DNA from 3 places in the Salinicola sp. RZ23 genome. Region 1 is predicted to be linked to each of the others. Evidence: predicted binding sites of a transcription regulator. Region 1 holds the regulator's gene; each other region holds the start of a gene.
The links. Region 1 encodes sigma-54, which starts transcription at its own class of promoters, with help from an activator protein. Its sites were predicted from a motif close to TGGCACNNNNNTTGCTNT; they were not measured.
Positions count from the first base shown of each region.

Region 1 (4,121 bases):
GACGCGCCGGGATCTCGACCGCGCCGGGCGCCGCGACCGCCTGGAGCAGCTGCTGGGCGATTTCCACGTCGACCATATCCGCGACAACCTGGGCATGTCGCTCTCCGGTGGCGAGCGGCGGCGGGTGGAGATTGCCCGGGCACTGGCCACCGAGCCCGCCTTCGTGCTGCTCGACGAACCCTTCGCCGGGGTCGATCCGATCTCGGTGGGCGATATCAAGAACATCATCCGCCAGCTGCGGGATCGTGAGATCGGCGTGCTGATCACCGACCACAACGTGCGCGAGACACTGGATATCTGCGACAACGCCTACATCGTCGGCGATGGACAGATCATCGCCGAGGGGCGCCCGGAGGCAATCCTCGACAATCAGCGCGTGCGCGATGTCTATCTGGGGCACGAGTTCCGACTCTAGACTCGAGACGCAAACTACCTGCGCTCGACAATTCGGCGTTAAAAATCGGCGGGATCGCCAGCCCGAGGTCGGCGCCCCCGTCAAAATGCTCATTTACACCCCGTAAACTGGAGCGCCAGACCGGTCCGTTTTCGCCGATTTTTGCCTTAGCTACGCGCCCCGGTATGGCCTTCGCTCGCCGACTTTGCGTACAAAGTCCAGCGTCGCGCCAAGGCCCTTCCGCCTCCCCAGCCCACTGCGTCACTCGCGGCGGGCGGCGCACCTCTCAAAGCCTCTGCACACCCAAGCCGAACGCACCGTGGCATATTTCTTGCATAAAGTTAGCGCTCAAAGCGTTGCATCCCACCGGGGCAGTCAGTAACGTAGGGTTAACCTATCGACGGCCACCGCGGCCCTTTCCCGTGTCCATGCCATGTCCATGAAACCTTCACTTCAACTGCGTGTCGGCGCCCAGCTGACAATGACGCCACAGCTGCAGCAGGCGATCCAGCTGCTGCAGCTGTCGACGCTCGATCTGCGCCAGGAGATCCAGCAGGCGCTCGAGGCCAACCCCATGCTCGAGCTGGACGAAGAGTATGCCGAGCAGGCGGCCAGCGAGACGCCCGAGGAGGAGTGGGCCAGCGATATTCCCGAAGAGCTCGCCCTCGACAGCGAGTGGAGCGACACCTATCAGGACATCGCCGCCAGCGCCGCCCCGGCCGGCGCCGACGAGTGGCCGGACCTGGAGCGCAACGCCGCCGGCACCACGCTCCACGACCATCTCGCCTGGCAGCTCGCCATGGGCGATTTCGATCCCCGCGAACGGCTCATCGGCGACTACCTGATCGACGCCATCAACGCCAACGGCTATCTCGAGGGCACCCTCGACGAGCTCACCGCGGGGCTGCGCGAGCAGCATTCGGAGCCGTGCACCAGCGCCGACCTCGAGCGCGTACTGCTGCGGCTGCAGCAGTTCGACCCCACCGGCGTGGGCGCCCGCGATCTGCGCGAATGCCTGCTGCTGCAGCTCGGCGCGCTGCCCGGCGATACCCCACTGCTGCCCCAGGCCAAGCGCCTGGTGCGCCAGTTCCTGGAGGCGCTGGCCGGCGACGACCGGCGCCAGCTCAAGCGCCGCCTGCGCCTCGACGACGACGAGCTCGACCGCGTCATCGCCACCATCCGCACCCTCGACCCGCGCCCCGGCCAGGCCTTCGACCACAGCCAGCAGGACTATGTGATCCCGGATCTGGTGGCACGCCTGACCCGCGATGGCTGGCGCATCGAGCTCAACGCCGAGGCGCTGCCGCGGCTGCGCATCCAGCCCGACTACGCCGCGCTGATCCGGCGCGCCGACAAGAGCGACGACAACACCTTTCTGCGCCAGCACCTGCAGGAGGCGCGCTGGCTGATGAAGAGCCTCTCCAGCCGCAACGACACCCTGTTGCGGGTGGGGCGCGAGATCATGGCGCGCCAGGTCGACTTCCTCGAGCGCGGCGAAGAGGCGATGAAGCCGCTGATCCTGGCCGACATCGCCACCAGCGTCGACATGCACGAATCCACCATCTCGCGGGTGACCACGCAGAAGTTCATCCACACGCCGCGCGGGGTGTTCGAACTCAAGTACTTCTTTTCCAGTCAGGTGGGGCAACGCGGCGAGAGCGACAGCGTCTCCAGCACCGCGATTCGGGCACGCCTGAAGAAGCTGATCGGCGAGGAGTCACCGCGCAAGCCGCTCTCCGACAGCAAGCTGGTGGAGCTGCTGGCGCAGGCCGACATCAGCGTCGCCCGGCGCACCGTGGCCAAGTACCGCGAGGCCATGGGCATCCCCGCCTCGAGCGAACGTAAGCGACTGTCTTGATTGGACTTTTAGAATTCACGCGAGCGCATGGCGATCAATCGTCCGCGATCCCTTTGCAGCGCGGAGAAAAGGGTTACAATCAGAGGTGCCACATAAGCCGCAACAGGAGCGCGCCATGCAAGTGAACGTCACCGGCCACCATGTCGAACTGACCGACGCCCTGCGGGACTACGTCGACGAGAAACTCGCACGTCTGGAGCGCCACTACGACAACATCACCAACGTTCAGGTGACGTTGAGCATCGAGAAAGAGCGTCAGCAAGCGGCCTGCACGCTACACGCAGCGGGCGGCGACATTCATGCCGAAGCCAGCGATATCGACATGTATGCCGCGATCGACGCCCTGACCGACAAGCTGGACCGCCAGCTGGTCAAACACAAAGAGAAGGCACAGGCCCGCGCGCAAGGCGCAGGCGCCCGCTAATTCCCCGATGATCACTCTGGAAACCATCCTGCCCCCCGAACGCACCCTCTACGGTGTGACGGGGGGCAGCAAAAAGCGTCTGCTGGAATTCTTCAGCACCTTCATCGCCCAGAATACGCCCAGCCTGGACAGTCAGGAGGTGTTCAGCCGCCTGATCGGACGCGAGCGGCTGGGCAGCACCGGCATCGGCAACGGGGTCGCCATCCCGCACGCCCGCAGCCCGCACTGCAAGACGCCGTTGGCTGGCTTCATGCGCCTCGAGGATGCCATCGACTTCGATGCCATCGATGGCGAGCCGGTGGATCTGGTGTTCGTGCTGCTGGTGCCGGAGGAGGCCGACGACGCCCACCTTTCGCTGCTGGCCGAGGTCGCCGGCATCATGAATCAGGGCAGCGTGCGCCAGAAGCTGCGCCAGGCCGGCTCGCAGCACGCGCTCCACGACACGCTGATCGACGCCATTCGCCATCATCAGGACAGCGAAGACGGATAGAGACTGCATGCGACTCGTCATCATCAGTGGCCGCTCGGGGTCGGGAAAATCCATTGCGCTGCAGGCGCTGGAAGATCTCGGCTACTACGCCATCGACAACCTGCCGACCAATCTGCTGGCGCCGCTGATCGACGAGCTCAGGGCCGCACCGCCGTCGCGGCCCAATGTGGCGGTGAGCATCGATGCGCGTAACCTGCCGGAGGCGCTGGAGCGCTTCCCGGTGCTGCTCGAAGGTGTGCGCGAGCGCGGCATCGACACCCAGGTGATCTACCTCACCGCCGACGCCAAGGTGCTGCTCGAACGCTACTCCGCCACCCGTCGTCGCCATCCGCTGACCCGCGGCAACGACATGACGCTGGCCGAGGCGATCGACAACGAGCAGGGCTATCTGGCGCCGATCCGCCGGGTCGCCGATCTGGTGATCGATACCCGCGGTCTCTCGGTCCACGACCTGCGTGCCCGCATCAGCGAACAGGTCGCGCGTCACAGCGGCGGCCGCCTCACGCTCACCTTCGAATCGTTCGGCTTCAAGCGCGGCGTACCGCTGGATGCCGACATGGTGTTCGACGTGCGCTGCCTGCCCAACCCGTTCTGGGACCCGAACCTGCGTGCTTTCGACGGCCGCGACGGCGAGATCGTCACCTTTCTCGAGCAGTACCCCGACGTGCACGCCATGGCCGGCGATATCCATGCCTGGCTGATCCGCTGGCTGCCGGCCTACCTGGCCAGCCACCGCAGCTACCTCACCGTCGCGGTGGGCTGCACCGGCGGTCATCACCGCTCGGTCTACCTGATCGAGCGCCTGGCGCACCACTTCCGTCACGACGACGTCGATATCCGTCTACGCCATCGCGAACTCGGGGTGCACACCGCCCTCTCCGATGACATGCCTGCCGAGCGGGGTGGCAATGCCGACGCGTGAACTGCGCCTGACCAACCGCCGCGGCCTGCACGC
Region 1 is NZ_PZJK01000012.1:125,780-129,900, forward strand. It holds gene lptB (LPS export ABC transporter ATP-binding protein) at 1-415, shown strand, start outside; gene DOM67_RS12500 (RNA polymerase factor sigma-54) at 828-2,252, shown strand; gene raiA (ribosome-associated translation inhibitor RaiA) at 2,368-2,676, shown strand; gene DOM67_RS12510 (PTS sugar transporter subunit IIA) at 2,687-3,166, shown strand; gene rapZ (RNase adapter RapZ) at 3,174-4,088, shown strand; gene DOM67_RS12520 (HPr family phosphocarrier protein) at 4,075-4,121, shown strand, end outside.

Region 2 (4,121 bases), on a different contig from region 1:
TGCGCGGGTGGATATCGAGCGCTGGCGTATCGAGGTGCGCGATGTCGAGCGCCATCGTATCCGTCGGGTACGGCTGTGTCTGGCCAGCCCCGAGTGAGCGCCGAGGCGGCGGGGAACCTCGCTGCCATGCGCCTGTTGGTCTGGATCGCCCAGGACCCACTGCGTATGGCCGCCCTCCAGCAGGCGCGTGAGCTGGCACTGCCGGATGCCTGGCTGGCCGCCGGCTTCGTGCGCAACTGTGTGTGGGATCGGCTGCACGGGTACGCGCAGCGCACGCCGTTCAACGATATCGATCTGATCTTCCACGATCCCGACGACACCCGTGAGGCACGCGATCGAGCGCTGAGCGAGCAGCTGCGCGCGGCCAGCGGGCTGCCCTGGTCGGTCAAGAACCAGGCGCGCATGCACCAACGCCACGGCCACGCGCCCTACGCCTCCGCGAGCGATGCGATGCGCTACTGGGTCGAGCGCGAGACCGCAGTGGGCGTGCGTCTAGAGGCGTCGGGGGCGCTGCGGCTGAGTGCCCCGCTGGGGCTCGACTCGCTGCTGGCGGGGCAGCTGTCGCACAACCCGCACCATGGCGATGCGGCGGTGTTCTACCAGCGTATCGCCGCGAAAGGCTGGCGCCAGCAGTGGCCCAAGCTGTGGGTCATGCCGGCCTGAGGCTGGCGGGCCGAGCGCACTCCTTTTCCGGGAGAGCGCTCTTCATGAAACGCGCTCTTCATGAAACGCGCTTTTCATGACGTGCCCTTTTTTCAGAGAGTGTCCTTGTCAGGCAGCGTTCTTGTCATGAAGCGCCCTTGTCGGGAAGCGTTCTTGTCAGGCAGCGTCATTGTCAGGAAAAGCCTAGTGGGACAGATGCCCCAGCAGCCAATCAAACAGTTTTCCCGAACTGTTGGCGAGGGGCTGGCCGATGACGAAACGCGGCAGCCGCCGGGTGTCGCTGCTGGGCTCCAGCCAGCCCGGCGCACGCGTCAACCAGCGGGCATCGGCATCGAGCCGGGTGAAGCGGTCGAGCGTTTCGATATCGCCGGGGTCGGTGCAGGCGCGGATAGTCAACGGCTCGCGACACAGCCGTGATAGCCGCTGCTGCCCGGTCTGCAGCGCGCGCCGGGCATCGGCGCTGGCGCCGAGCGCGGCGACGTCGGTCAACTGCCCGAAGCGCAAGAGCCCGGCCTGATCGAGTCGGCGCACGCTGAAAGCATCCAGCGCCGGCTCCATCTTCTCTCTGCCTGCCAGCTCCTCCTGCCACAGCGTCTGGGCGATCTCCTTGAGACGCGGCGCCTGTGCCGCTGGCTGCGCCTGCAGGCACTCTGCGATGGCCTGGCTCTTGCGCTCGTCCTGCCCGCCGCGGGGCGCGCCCGGCAGGCCGAGCTCGGCGAGCCGGGTCGCGACGCGGCCGTGGGGGCTCTCGTCGTGCCAGAGCGCCTCGGCGATAAGCGCGCGGTCCGGCATCCACGGCTGGCGGACCGTCGGGTCGGGAAGAAAGACACTGGCGGGGAAGGCCAGGCGTTCGAGCAGCGGATGTACCCGCGTGGCGACGTCGCGCCAGCCACCGTCGATGGTGAGGGCAATGCGTGGCAACTGATCGTGATGGAGCTGCAGGGCGCTCTCGAGACTGACGATCTGGGCGCTCTCGGTAAGGGTGGCGATGAGGTTCGCCAGGCTCTCCGGGCCCAGACAGGTGTCGCGTCGATGCGGCAGGCGGGCTTCGTCCTCGCTGTCGAGCACGCGGTTGAGCGCCAGGATGGCGCTGCGCCCCCATAGCGGCTCACTCAGGCTGCGCCGCCAATGGCCGCGCAAGCGTTGTACCACGTCCTGTGGTCGATCCAGCCTGGGCATGTGTAGCCTTCCGTGATCAGGGAGCGACGGTGGCGGCGAAGGCGCCCTCTCTCCCCCAGTATCTCTGTCCTGCTCGCCGTGGAAAAGGGGCGGTGCGCAAACTTGCACCGTTAAAGGATGCTTCAATTTGGTGCATGTTGGCCTTTTGGCTGACCTTTTTGGTGCGCTGGCCCGCTCATGACGCACCAGAATGAACCTGAAGCCCTTTTTAGACGATTTTAGTGCATCGAGGATTTGGCAAAAAAAGACGCTATTACAGCGGGTTATTATGCTTGTATGCGTGTCTGCCTCATTTTGGCACATTACTTGCTCATGTTTCGTAACACGCTTTATCGATCCGCGGGCAGCGGTTGCACGCATGGGCAAGCGCCCGGGTCACATGCTAAAAAGCGGTGTTGGACATTCGCCAACGAATCGAGCCATGGCTCACAGTGGAGGACAACATGTCTGAGAAAACCCTCGCCCTTATCGAAGAACACGACGTCAAGTGGATCGATCTGCGCTTTACCGATACCAAGGGCAAGGAGCAGCACGTCACCATTCCGGCCAGCGCCGTCGACGCCGAGTTCTTTGAAGATGGTCAGATGTTCGACGGTTCTTCCATCGAAGGCTGGAAGGGCATCAACGAATCGGACATGATCCTGCGTCCGGAAGACGGTACCGGCTTCCTCGACCCGTTCACCGAAGACGCCACGCTGATCCTGCGCTGCGACATCATCGAGCCGGCCACCATGCAGGGCTACGAGCGTGATCCGCGCTCCATCGCCAAGCGCGCCGAAGCCTACCTGAACAGCACCGGTCTGGGCGACACCGCCTTCTTCGGCCCGGAGCCCGAGTTCTTCATCTTCGACGAGGTCCACTTCAAGTCCGACATCGAAGGCTCGATGTACAAGATCACCTCGGAAGAGGGTGCCTGGTCCACCGATCGCCAGATCGAAGGTGGCAACCTGGCGCACCGTCCGCGCGTCAAGGGCGGCTACTTCCCGGTGCCCCCGGTCGACAGCTTCCACGACATCCGTAGCGCCATGTGCAACACGCTGCAGGCGATCGGCCAGTCGGTCGAAGTGCACCACCACGAGGTCGCCAACGCCGGCCAGAACGAGATCGGCGTCAAGTTCAACACCCTGGTGAAGAAGGCCGACGAAGTTCAGGAACTGAAGTACGTGGTCCACAACGTGGCGCACGCCTACGGCAAGACCGCGACCTTCATGCCCAAGCCGCTGGTCGGTGACAACGGCTCCGGGATGCACGTCCACCAGTCGTTCTGGAAAGATGGTCAGAACCAGTTCGCGGGTGACGAATACGCCGGCCTGTCCGAGATGGCGCTCTACTACATCGGCGGCATCATCAAGCACGCGCGTGCCCTGAACGCCTTCACCAACGCCTCGACCAACTCCTACAAGCGTCTGGTGCCGGGTTTCGAAGCGCCGGTCATGCTCGCCTACAGCGCGCGTAACCGTTCCGCCTCGATCCGTATTCCGTACACCTCGAACCCGAAGGCCAAGCGTGTCGAGACGCGTTTCCCTGACCCGACCGCCAACCCGTACCTGGCGTTCTCGGCGATGCTGATGGCCGGCATCGACGGCATCAAGAACAAGATCCATCCTGGCGATGCCATGGACAAGAACCTCTATGACCTGCCGCCGGAAGAGGGCAAGAAGGTTCCGACCGTCGCCAGCAGCCTGGATCAGGCTCTGGAAGCGCTGGACAAGGATCGCGCCTTCCTGACCGAAGGTGGCGTCTTCACCGACTCCATGATCGATGCCTACATCGAGCTGAAGGGCGAAGATGTCGAGCGTCTGCGCATGACCACGCACCCGGTCGAGTTCGAGCTCTACTACAGCCTGTAAACGACGGCCAGTGAGCGAAGATCCGTGAACGATAGCGTTCGCGCTCGACGACAAGCCCCACTTCGGTGGGGCTTTTTCGTCTGCGGCCGATAGAGAGCGGAAACGGCAAGCGGAGAGGCACTCTGATGGGTAGCGACAGGCAGCGTGGGACTCGGCGCGGGTGGCGCCGCCGCGGACGGTTCATGGCAGGAGCGCTGGTGGGCGTCATGACCGCCGCCGGGGTGACGGGCGCGGCGCTGGCGTCGCCGGTCTACCGGCATATCGATGCCCAGGGCAACGTGGTCTACAGCGACCGCCCGAGCGGCGGCCAGCGGGTCGAGCTGGCGCCGATCAGCGTGGTCGACCCGCAGGAACCGGCCGAGGGCGCCGCGGGGGCGGCAGTGACACCGCGCAAGACGCCGGCGTCCGAGGCGGCAGCGGCCTACTCAC
Region 2 is NZ_PZJK01000008.1:28,931-33,051, forward strand. It holds gene DOM67_RS09250 (transporter associated domain-containing protein) at 1-97, shown strand, start outside; gene DOM67_RS09255 (nucleotidyltransferase family protein) at 127-663, shown strand; gene DOM67_RS09260 (polysaccharide deacetylase family protein) at 847-1,842, opposite strand; gene glnA (glutamate--ammonia ligase) at 2,286-3,692, shown strand; gene DOM67_RS09270 (DUF4124 domain-containing protein) at 3,875-4,121, shown strand, end outside.
Region 2: the regulator sigma-54 is predicted to act here: its motif matches at 2,138-2,155, upstream of glnA (glutamate--ammonia ligase).

Region 3 (4,121 bases), on a different contig from region 1:
ACCCCTGCCAGAGCCCACCGGCGTTCTGGCGATGAAAGCCGTCGACGTCCTTGGCCGGCAGAATGGCCTGGATCACCGATGCCTCGTCGATATTTGCCGGCAGCGGCAACTGCACCAGGATGCCGTTGACCTCGGGGTCGTTGTTGAGCTGGGCGATCAGCGCGAGCAGTTCCGCCTGGGGCAGGGTGTCGTCGAAGCGGTACTCCAGCGAACGGATACCGACCGCTTCTGCCTTGCGGATCTTGTTGCGCACATAGATCTGGCTGGCGGGATCCTCCCCCACCAGTATCACGGCCAGGCCGGGGATGATGCCTTCGTCGGCGAGACGGGCGACGTCGTCGGCGACCTCGTCGAGCACGCGCTCGGCACAGGCCTTGCCATCGATGGATGTCGTCAGGGGCGTTTCGGGCGTTGTCGTACTCATCGGAAGATCACCGTCTTGTTCTGGTCGAGAAAGACACGATGCTCAAGGTGGTAGCGGACCGCCTGGGACAAGGCGACGGTCTCGGTATTGCGGCCGACCGCGACCAGGTCCTCGGGGCGATAGGTGTGATCGACCCGCTGGACCTCCTGCTCGATGATCGGGCCTTCGTCGAGGTCCGAGGTTACATAGTGGGCGGTGGCGCCGATCAGCTTGACCCCGCGTTCATGGGCCTGGTGATAGGGCTTGGCGCCCTTGAAGCCGGGCAGGAAGGAGTGGTGGATGTTGATCGCGCGGCCGGAGAGCTTCTGGCACAGGTCGTCGGAGAGGATCTGCATGTAACGAGCCAGCACCACCAACTCGGTGCCGGTTTCCTCGACGATCTCCATCAGCGCCTGTTCCTGGCGCGCCTTGGAGTCCTGCGTGACTGGCAGGTAGACGAAACGGATGCCTTCACGCTCCGCCATCGGGCGCAGATCAAGGTGGTTGGAGACGATGGCGGTGATCTCCATGTCCAGCTCCCCCTTGCGCTGCCGGTACATCAGGTCGCCCAGACAGTGGTCGTACTTGCTGACCATCAGCAGCACGCGCATGGGTTGGGCATCGTGATAGATGGCCCACTCCATGTCGAAGTCCTCGGCGACGCCGGCGAAGTCGCCCTTGAGTGTCTCGATATCGCCCTTCACGCCGTCGTTGAAGCGAAACTTGGCGCGCAGAAAGAAGCGGCCTAGCGCCTCGTCGTCGTATTGGGCGAGCTCGCTGATATAGCACTGTCCCTCGGTGAGAAAGCAGGTCACGGCGGCGACGATGCCGGAAGTGGCGGGGCAGGAGATCTTGATGATGTAGCTGTCGTCTGTCGGGACCATGTGTTGCCTTCCTCTTGTCTTGGGCGGGACGTGGCCGGGGTGTCGGTATTGGCGCCCCGGCAGTGGATATCGGGCTCGGCCCTTGGCGATGCGCTCGGGTGTCTCGGTGATCTCGAAGGGCTCTCCGGGCCAGATGATGCGGTAATCGAGTTTTCCTGAAAAGAAAAAAAGATTCCCTTTAGTCAAGCAACAAGCTTGCCAGTTTCGTCGTGCCATATCGTTGGGTGTATACCGGAAACGCCCGTTAATCCCTGATAAACAAGTAGTTGCGGTTTTCATTCGGCCGATGAGGCACGTCTCCCTGGGCCGGAGGACGAGAGCGTGGGGCCTCGGCTTGAGCGATAAGGGTGCGTCAGGGCGCTGCTTGCACCGTCGTGAGGCGATGGCGAGGTCAATGCAGGTGGCAGAGACAGGAGAGCGAGAGCAGAGACGACCGCCAGAACCCACAGCAGAAACTTTTTACTGCCTGTAAATCAGGTTCCTAGCGGCCCTACCGTGAATTTTATCGGGCGCCGCAGCGGTTCTGGCATGCAAGGTGCTTTCTTAAAGAGAAATAAAATTTCTTGATGGGAATTGGGTGCGTGGCGTAGCCTGCATGGCGTCGGCAAAGTCCGATGGCTCAGGAGAGCGCCATGTCGTTCCCGGTACTCGCCACGCATGAAGGAGACCTGACATGACGCCTGAAGCCGCCAAGCAACTACTCGAGGAGCACGATGTCCGCTACCTGCTCGCTCAGTTCGTGGACATCCACGGCGCTGCCAAGACCAAGTCGGTGCCGGCCAACTGCCTGATGGATGTGGTCGAGAAGGGCGCCGGCTTCGCCGGTTTCGCGGTCAGTGGCCTGGGCATGGAGCCCCACGGACCTGACTTCATGGCCCGTGGCGATCTCGCGACCTTGTCGCTGGTGCCCTGGCAGCCGGGATACGCGCGATTGGTCTGCAACGGTCATGTCAACGATCAGCCCTACGAGTACGACAGCCGCGTGGTGCTGCTCAAGCAGCTGGAACGACTGGCAGAGAAGGGCTGGACGCTGAACACCGGGCTGGAGCCGGAGTTCTCGCTGTTCAAGCGTGGGCCGGAGGGTGAGCTGTTGGCGGTCGACGATAGCGATACCCTGGCCAAGCCCTGTTACGACTACAAGGGACTATCGCGTTCCCGCGAGTTCCTGGAACGCCTGGTGGAGGCGCTCCAGGCGGTCGATTTCGACGTCTACCAGATCGATCATGAGGACGCCAATGGCCAGTTCGAGATCAACTACACCTACAGCGATGCGCTGACCTCGGCGGACCGCTTTACCTTCGTGCGCATGGCGGCCGGCGAGATCGCCAACGATCTCGGCATGGTCTGCTCCTTCATGCCCAAGCCGCATGCCGATCGCCCAGGCAACGGCATGCACTTCCACCTCTCGATCAGCGATGGCGACGGACACAACGTCTTCGGTGACGACAGCGATCCCCAGGGGCTGGGCCTGTCGCGCACCGCCTACCACTTCCTGGCCGGGCTGCTGCATCACGCACCGGCGCTGTGTGCCTTTGCTGCGCCCACCGTCAACTCCTACAAGCGGCTGGTGAACGGCGGCTCCAACAGTGGCGCGACCTGGGCGCCGGTGTTCATCGCCTATGGCGACAACAACCGCTCGGCGATGGTCCGGGTGCCCTACGGCCGCCTGGAGTTCCGCCTGCCCGATGCCGGCTGCAACCCCTATCTGGTGCACGCCGCCTTGATCGCCGCCGGCCTGGACGGTATCGACCGCCAACTCGACCCCGGCAAGGCGCACAACATCAACCTGTATTCGCTGAGCGCCGAGCAGTGCCGGGAGGAAGGCATCGGCATTCTGCCCCAGTCGCTCAAGGAGGCCATCGACGCCCTGGCGGAGGACACCGTTCTGCGCGAGGTGATCGGACCTGGCTTGGTCGACGAGTTCATCGCCGTCAAACGCGAGGAGTGGACCGCCTATAGCCGCCAGGTCTCGGCCTGGGAGATCGAGCGCTACGCCGAATTCTTCTGATCAACGATAGACCCGAACTCGCCGCGAACGGCGAGCGCAGAGAGGACAATGCTATGTGTGGAATCGTGGGGCTCTACCTCAAGAACCCGTCGTGGGAGAGCCGCCTGGGTGCGCTATTCGAGCCGATGCTGGTCGCCATGACCGAGCGCGGGCCGGACAGCGCCGGCTTTTCGATCTACGGCGACGAGTACGACGCCGGCATCAAGCTGACGCTGCAGAGCGATGACGCCGACTACGACTGGGCCAATCTGGCCGACCGGCTGGGCGCGGCTTTTGCTGGCGTCGACGACTGGTATCGCAACGCCAGCGTGGCGGTCTTCAAGCTGGCCGCCCCTGAGGCCGAGCTGCGCGCCTGGCTCGCCGAGCAGGCGCCCGGGGTCCGGGTGCTGAGCGCGGGCCAGAGCATCGAGATCCTCAAGGGCGTGGGACTGCCAGCTACCATCGCCGAGCGCTTCAACCTCAAGGGCATGAAGGGCAGCCACGCCATCGGGCACACCCGCATGGCCACCGAGAGTGCGGTGACGCTGCAGGGCAGCCATCCCTTCTCGACGGGGCTCGATCTGTGCCTGGTGCACAACGGCTCGCTCTCCAACCACAACCGTCTGCGCGACAAGCTCCGGCGGGAAGGAATCGTCTTCGAGACCGATAACGACTCCGAGGTGGCGGCGGGGTATCTGACCTGGCGTCTGGCCAAGGGAGACTCCCTGAGTCAGGCGCTCAAGGGGGCCCTGAAGGATCTGGATGGCTTCTTCACGTTCGCCATCGGTACCCGTGACGGCTTCGCCGTGGTCCGCGATCCGATCTCCTGCAAGCCAGCGGTGATCGC
Region 3 is NZ_PZJK01000009.1:10,450-14,570, forward strand. It holds gene folD (bifunctional methylenetetrahydrofolate dehydrogenase/methenyltetrahydrofolate cyclohydrolase FolD) at 1-424, opposite strand, end outside; gene purU (formyltetrahydrofolate deformylase) at 421-1,287, opposite strand; gene glnT (type III glutamate--ammonia ligase) at 1,961-3,295, shown strand; gene DOM67_RS09390 (glutamine amidotransferase family protein) at 3,349-4,121, shown strand, end outside.
Region 3: the regulator sigma-54 is predicted to act here: its motif matches at 1,812-1,829, upstream of glnT (type III glutamate--ammonia ligase).